Microbulbifer sp. GL-2: one gene and its partner. The main gene of each other region encodes a partner of the protein of the gene in region 2 in a complex. Links are inferred from orthologs where the notes say so. Each region holds a gene or a part of one and is shown on either strand. Other genes may lie near its edges.

Evidence for each region. The genes of interacting proteins can lie anywhere in the genome.
Region 1: the proteins of rpsJ (region 2) and nusB are in contact, whole or in part, in a solved structure (PDB 3D3B), measured with the Escherichia coli proteins. The link is inferred for Microbulbifer sp. GL-2 from one-to-one orthologs.

What each region holds. Positions count from the first base shown.
Region 1 is NZ_AP019807.1:2,197,965-2,201,232, reverse strand. Bases 285-3,207 are described here. They hold nusB (transcription antitermination factor NusB), read right to left. Parts: upstream 2,007-3,207; coding sequence 1,563-2,006; downstream 285-1,562. Other genes in these bases: ribBA (bifunctional 3,4-dihydroxy-2-butanone-4-phosphate synthase/GTP cyclohydrolase II), read right to left, coding at 2,603-3,207; ribE (6,7-dimethyl-8-ribityllumazine synthase), read right to left, coding at 2,073-2,543; thiL (thiamine-phosphate kinase), read right to left, coding at 607-1,554; GL2_RS09585 (phosphatidylglycerophosphatase A), read right to left, coding at 285-553. Also shown: GL2_RS09590 (TIGR02281 family clan AA aspartic protease), read right to left, coding at 1-46; more of GL2_RS09585, read right to left, coding at 65-284; more of ribBA, read right to left, coding at 3,208-3,268. UniProt on the Escherichia coli protein: Part of the processive rRNA transcription and antitermination complex (rrnTAC). The complex forms an RNA-chaperone ring around the RNA exit tunnel of RNA polymerase (RNAP).
Region 2 is NZ_AP019807.1:908,600-911,612, forward strand. The notes cover bases 274-3,013. They hold rpsJ (30S ribosomal protein S10), read right to left. Parts: upstream 1,930-3,013; coding sequence 1,618-1,929; downstream 274-1,617. Other genes in these bases: rplD (50S ribosomal protein L4), read right to left, coding at 274-853; rplC (50S ribosomal protein L3), read right to left, coding at 872-1,507; GL2_RS04120 (aminoacyl-tRNA deacylase), read left to right, coding at 2,105-2,581; GL2_RS21420 (hypothetical protein), read right to left, coding at 2,693-2,866. In the rest of the region: rplW (50S ribosomal protein L23), read right to left, coding at 1-242; more of rplD, read right to left, coding at 239-273. UniProt on the Escherichia coli protein: Involved in the binding of tRNA to the ribosomes. Part of the processive rRNA transcription and antitermination complex (rrnTAC). The complex forms an RNA-chaperone ring around the RNA exit tunnel of RNA polymerase (RNAP).

The sequences.
Region 1 (3,268 bases), 1.3 Mb from region 2 along the record:
CAACGGTAATCAGTAAACCAAGAAAAAAGAGTATGTAACTGCGCATTGCGCCTTCCTTATCGCGCTAGGCTCCCAGTATCCAGGCGGTCAGCTGCAGTACCAACCCCGCGTAAACGGCGGCCAGTATATCGTCGAGCATAATCCCAACGCCACCTCGCACTTGCCTATCAGCCCAGTTAATGGGGGGAGGTTTAGCGATGTCAAACAGGCGGAAAAGCACAAAGCCATACAGAGCCCAGCCCCAGCCAGCCGGAGCCAAAAACATAGTGAGCCAGTAACCCACCATCTCATCCCAGACAATGCCACCGTGGTCATGCACACCCAGCTTCTTGGCTGCCGCGCCACATAGATAACAACCCAGTAAACCGGTCAGGATAACGATACCCAGGTACCAGGCTGGAGACAGCCCCTGCATCAGCCACCAAAAGGGGATGGCGGCCAAAGTGCCAAAAGTGCCCGGCGCCTTAGGGGCGAGCCCGGAGCCAAACCCAAAGGCCAGTAACATGGTTGGGTCACGCAGGAGCTGGGGAAAAGTGGGATTCTGTCCGCTCATAGTGTTTGTATCCAAGGCCTATCAGGCATTCCTTTCTCGGTAAAAGCACCAACTCAAAAATGTCGGTAGCCCATTGAGGGGGCACGCCAGGGCTTTCCATTCTTCCAGCAACACACTTGTGCGTCGCCGCTTGCCAGGGTGCCAATAGCGGTTGCGGGCAAATCCAGTTTTTCCAATGCTTCCACTTTTTCTTGCGGCACAGTAAAACACAACTGGTAATCATCACCACCACCGGCGGCCATTGCCAGCGCCCTTTCTCCGGCAAGTGTCTGCGCCAAAGGTGCAACAGGCAGGCGCTCCAAATGGATATCCGCACTCACTTGGCTGGATTTACAAATATGAGCGAGATCCGCCAGCAGGCCATCGGATATATCCAGGGCGCTGCTAGCCAGTTCGGAAATCGCTGCCGCAGTGGCAAACTGCGGCTCGGGGAAATAATAGGCGCGCTCGACCTGCTGCCGCGTTGCGTCTAGCACCTTCTGCTCACCAAGAATCACTGGCAGTGCAGCCGCCGCCGCTCCCAGCGGGCCGCTGACATAGACTGAATCGCCGGGGCCGGCACCATCCCGACGCAAGGCCCGACTGGTTTGGCCAATTACCTGGATAGTAATCGACAGAGGACCGGCCGTGGTATCACCGCCCACCAGGGAAATGCCAAACTGCGCTGCAGTTTGCAACAGGCCACTGGCGAATTTTTGTAGCCAGGCGGCGTCACTGTGCGGCAGGGTCAACGCCAAGGTAAACCACAATGGGCGTGCATTCATAGCGGCCAGGTCACTGAGGTTAACCCGCAGCGCGCGAGCCGCTATAGCCGAGGGGTCAGCGTCGGCGGGAAAATGCCGGCCCGCCACCAGCGTATCCATGGAGGTAGCCAACTGGCCCTCGGCAGGTACCTGTAACAGAGCACAGTCATCGCCAATCCCCAGGGTTACCCCTTCCCCTTGTGGCGCAGAGGCAAAGAAGTCACGGATAATTTCAAATTCGCCGGGCGCAGTTCCCATATCCCACTTCAGGCTTTCTTATCCGCAGCCACTTCAGATGCACGAAGGTCTGCAGCAGTCTTGTCCAGGATGCCATTGATAAATTTGAAGGCATCGGTGGGACCAAATTTTTTTGCCAGTGCTACAGCTTCGTTAATCACAACTTTGTAGGGCACATCAATACGGTTTTTCAGCTCGTAAGTGGACATGCGCAGAAGGGCTCGGGACACTGGGTCCAGGTCTTCCACTTTTCGGTCCAGATGCGGCGTGAAGGCGTTTTCCACTTCGTCCAGACTCTTGGCAACACCGTGAAAAATATCGCGGAAATATTCCACGTCGGTCTTGCTCATATCGTTGTCAGCGTGGAACTCAGCTTCAATCGCACTGAGGCTGGCGCCAGCGATCTGCCATTGGTAGAGAGCCTGCATGGCGTAGTGACGCGCCTTACGGCGAGCGGATGCAGTTACAGTCATTGTCTTTTCCGGTAGATACTTCACAGAATGGGCAGTGCCGGCACAGCTTGCCGGCACTTCGGCAATTTAAATTTTGCCAAGCAGGGAAACCATTTCCAGGGCGGTCTCAGCGGCCTCACAGCCTTTGTTACCGGCCTTGGTACCGGAACGCTCGATCGCCTGTTCGATGGAATCCACAGTAAGCACGCCAAAAGTTACCGGGATACCAGTATTGAGGGATACCTGAGCCAGGCCTTTGGTGCATTCACCAGCGACATATTCGAAGTGCGGGGTGCCACCACGAATTACCGCACCCAAGGCGATAATGGCATCGAACTTCTTGGTCTCGGCCAGTTTTTGAGCGGCCAGTGGAAACTCGAAAGCGCCCGGAGCGTAGTAGATAGTAATATCTTCATCCTTGATGCCCTTGCGACGCAAGGTATCCAGGGCACCGTCTTTCAGGCTTTCAACCACAAAACTGTTCCAGCGACTTACCAGCAGTGCATACTTACCAGCACTGCCGACAAAATCCCCTTCGATTACTTGAATATTACTCATAGTTTTTAATCCGTATTTCTTTGCCACGATGCCGACAAAAACCGGCGTCACAGTTTTATTTACTCGTCGGCATTCAGGTACTCTTCCACTTCCAGCTCAAAACCGGAGATGGCGCTGAACTTGAAGGGAGCGCTCATGAGACGCATTTTGCGTACCTTAAGATCGCGCAGGATTTGTGAGCCTGTGCCCACCTGCTTGTATACAAGGTCCTGGCTGGGTCGCTGCTGCTTGCCGCTGATCAGCCAGTCGATGCTCTCTTCGATCTCTTCGGTGGTTTCGTTATGGCAAATAAGCACCACCACGCCCTTGCCCTCTTTCTCGATACGCTGCATGGCACGGCGGAAAGTCCACGGGATAAATTTCTCATCTCCGCGGCGAATAGTGAGTACATCGCGCAGGGTATTCCCTACATGCACCCGCACCAGGGTTGGCTCCTCAGGTGTCGGGTCGCCCTTAATAAAGGCAAAGTGACGCTCGCGACGGGCCTTGTCGAGGTAAGTGCGCAGTGTGAATTCACCGAACTCGGTGCGTACTTTACGCTCGTTAACGCACTCTACTGTTTTCTCATTAAGGGCGCGGTAATTAATCAGATCGGCAATGGTACCGATCTTGAGATTATGCTCTTTGGCAAACTTTTCCAGGTCCGGGCGGCGCGCCATGGTGCCGTCTTCGTTCATGATTTCAACGATCACTGCAGAGGGCTCAAAACCCGCCAGGCGGGACAG
Region 2 (3,013 bases):
TTTTTCCAATCGTTACGACGGCCCATGCCGTGACGCGTACGCTTGGTTTTGCCTTTAACGTTTACGGTGCGAACTAGTTCAACAGAAACGTTAAACAGTTTTTCAACCGCAGCCTTGATCTCAGCTTTTTCGGCATCGGTGGATACCTTAAAAACCACTTGGTTGGCACTGTCGGCCAGCCCTGCAGCTTTTTCGGAAATTACCGGGCCCAGCAGTACTTTGTAGAGTCGCTCTTGGTTCATCCCAGCACCTCTTCAATTTTCTTGAGCGCAGAAACGGTAACCACGACCTTATCAAAACGAATCAGGCTTACGGGATCGATTGCCTGTACATCGCGGACATCGATCTTGTGCAAGTTGCGTGAGGCAAGGTAGAGGTTTTCACTAACCTCTTCAGTCACGATCAGCGCTTCGGACAGGTCAAACTGGGCCAGCTTGCTTACCAACTGCTTGGTCTTGGGAGCGTCCACATTGAAGGACTCAACCACTACCAGGCGTTCTTGACGAGCCAGCTCAGACAAAATGCAACGCAGCGCGGCGCGGTACATTTTCTTGTTCAGCTTAACGCTGTGATCACGCGGGTCAGCAGCGAAGGTTACGCCACCGGAACGCCACAACGGGCTGCGAATAGTACCGGCACGTGCACGGCCAGTACCCTTTTGGCGCCAGGGCTTTTTACCGCCACCGGAAACATCAGAACGGTTCTTCTGCGCCTTGGTACCCTGGCGAGCGCCGGCCATGTAGGCCACGACTGCCTGGTGTACCAGATCTTGGTTGAACTCACGTCCGAAGGTCACTTCAGAGACAGCTACTGTGCCTTTAGCGCCTTCGGGAGTAGCGATATTCAGTTCCATATCTATTTCCCCTCAGACTTAGGCTTTAACTGCCGGACGAACGATAACGTTGCCACCGGGAGCGCCGGGTACAGCACCTTTAACCAGCAACAGGTTACGTTCAGCATCGACACGAACAACTTCCAGGTTTTGCACGGTTACGCGCTCAGCACCCATATGTCCAGCCATCTTCTTGCCTTTCCATACGCGGCCAGGAGTCTGACACTGACCGATAGAACCGGGTGCGCGGTGAGACAAGGAGTTGCCGTGGGTTGCGTCTTGCATACTGAAATTCCAGCGCTTAACGCCGCCCTGGAAGCCTTTACCTTTGGAAGTGCCGGTTACATCGATCTTCTGGCCAGCTTCAAAACTGGAAACAGTGATTTCAGAACCGATTTCGAAAGTCTCTTCGGAACTATCTGTACGCAGTTCGAAAAGATTGGTGCCAGCCTCTACATTGGCTTTGGCGAAGTGGCCCGCTTCGGGCTTGGAGACACGGGAAGCCTTACGGTTACCCACTGCTACTTGAACAGCGGCATAGCCATCAGTTTCCTGAGTTTTCACTTGGGTGACGCGATTCGGAGCAACCTCAACAACGGTTACCGGAATGGATACGCCATCTTCAGTGAAGATGCGAGTCATGCCGCTCTTGCGGCCGACAATACCTATAGTCATCTTTATTAACCTCTCAGTGCACGGGGCTTTAACCCACTGCGGCCGCCCAATTTCAGAGCGTTACACTACCCGGACCTTTTTCGCCCGGGATTCGGTAGTTAGTAAAAGTGTTAGCCGAGACTAATTTGGACCTCAACACCGGCCGCCAGATCGAGCTTCATCAGCGCGTCGACGGTTTTCTCGGTAGGCTCAACGATGTCCAGCAAACGCTTGTGAGTACGGATTTCGTACTGGTCGCGAGCGTCTTTATTAACGTGCGGAGAAATCAGTACGGTGTACTTCTCTTTGCGAGTCGGCAGCGGGATTGGACCGCGAACTTGTGCGCCAGTGCGCTTAGCCGTCTCTACGATCTCCTGAGTGGACGCGTCGATCAGCTTGTGATCGAAGGCCTTCAGGCGAATACGGATACGTTGACCCTGCATGGAATCAAACTCCAACTTATTAACTAAAGAACGTCCTTTTCCGCAACCCCGAGGGCGGGCGAAAAGGAGCGCGAATTCTACGGGGAGCACGTCAGGCTGTCAACTGTACAGCCTGCTCAAATTTCAATCTGCACAAACTACAATGAAGTACCTGAAGTGGAACGAGGGAACAGAAATGACTATTGCCGCAAAATTGAGCCAATACCTGAATGACCAATCAGTCGACTACCACCTGGTTCAACACCCACACACACGAACCAGTCGAGAAAGCGCCCATGCCGCCCACGTCAGGGAGGACCAGGTAGCCAAGGCGATAATTCTGCAGGATAAGGAAGGCTATGTAATGGTGGTAATACCCGCAAGCAGCAGCCTGGATATGCGCGCAGTGCATACAGAAACTGGCCGTAACGAACTGGGGATGGTCGCAGAAAACCAACTCGGATCAATATTCCCGGATTGCGAACTGGGCGCCCTCCCCCCCATAGGCCAAGCCTACGGCATTACAACCCTGCTCGACAGCAGCCTCAGTCACCAGGAAACCATTTACTTTGAGGCCGGAGACCATGAGGAGCTGGTGGAGATGGATGGACCACAGTTCACCAAACTTTTTATGAGCAGCCACACCGCCGACCTGAGCAAGGACTGGCCATAATCTCATCAAGGGTATGGGGGCAAGGCAACGGATGCCCCCCCCCGGAGAAAGCTTTTGCCAAGGCTCACGATAATCGCGAGTAAAACCCCACCACTTTAAAGGACAGCAAACCTATTCAGCCGCTTGATGCTCCAGCGCTCCCAGGAAGGCCGCGATATCGCTTACCTGCCGCTGATTGAGCTTCTGCCCCAACTGGTACCAGGCCATATCGTAAATAGCGCGCTCAATGGTCTGTACACTGCCATCGTTAAAGTAAGGGGCGCCTCTGCTAACGTCGCGCAACATGGGAACTTTAAAACCATTCGATCAGCGTAATTGCCTGTAACCTAATAGCGACCTAAATCTTCTTGGTGTGGGTATTGGTTTACCAACCCCATCTTCTGGTACGCAGTTCCACACAGGGTTGAAGCATTATGACAACCCGAATAACCG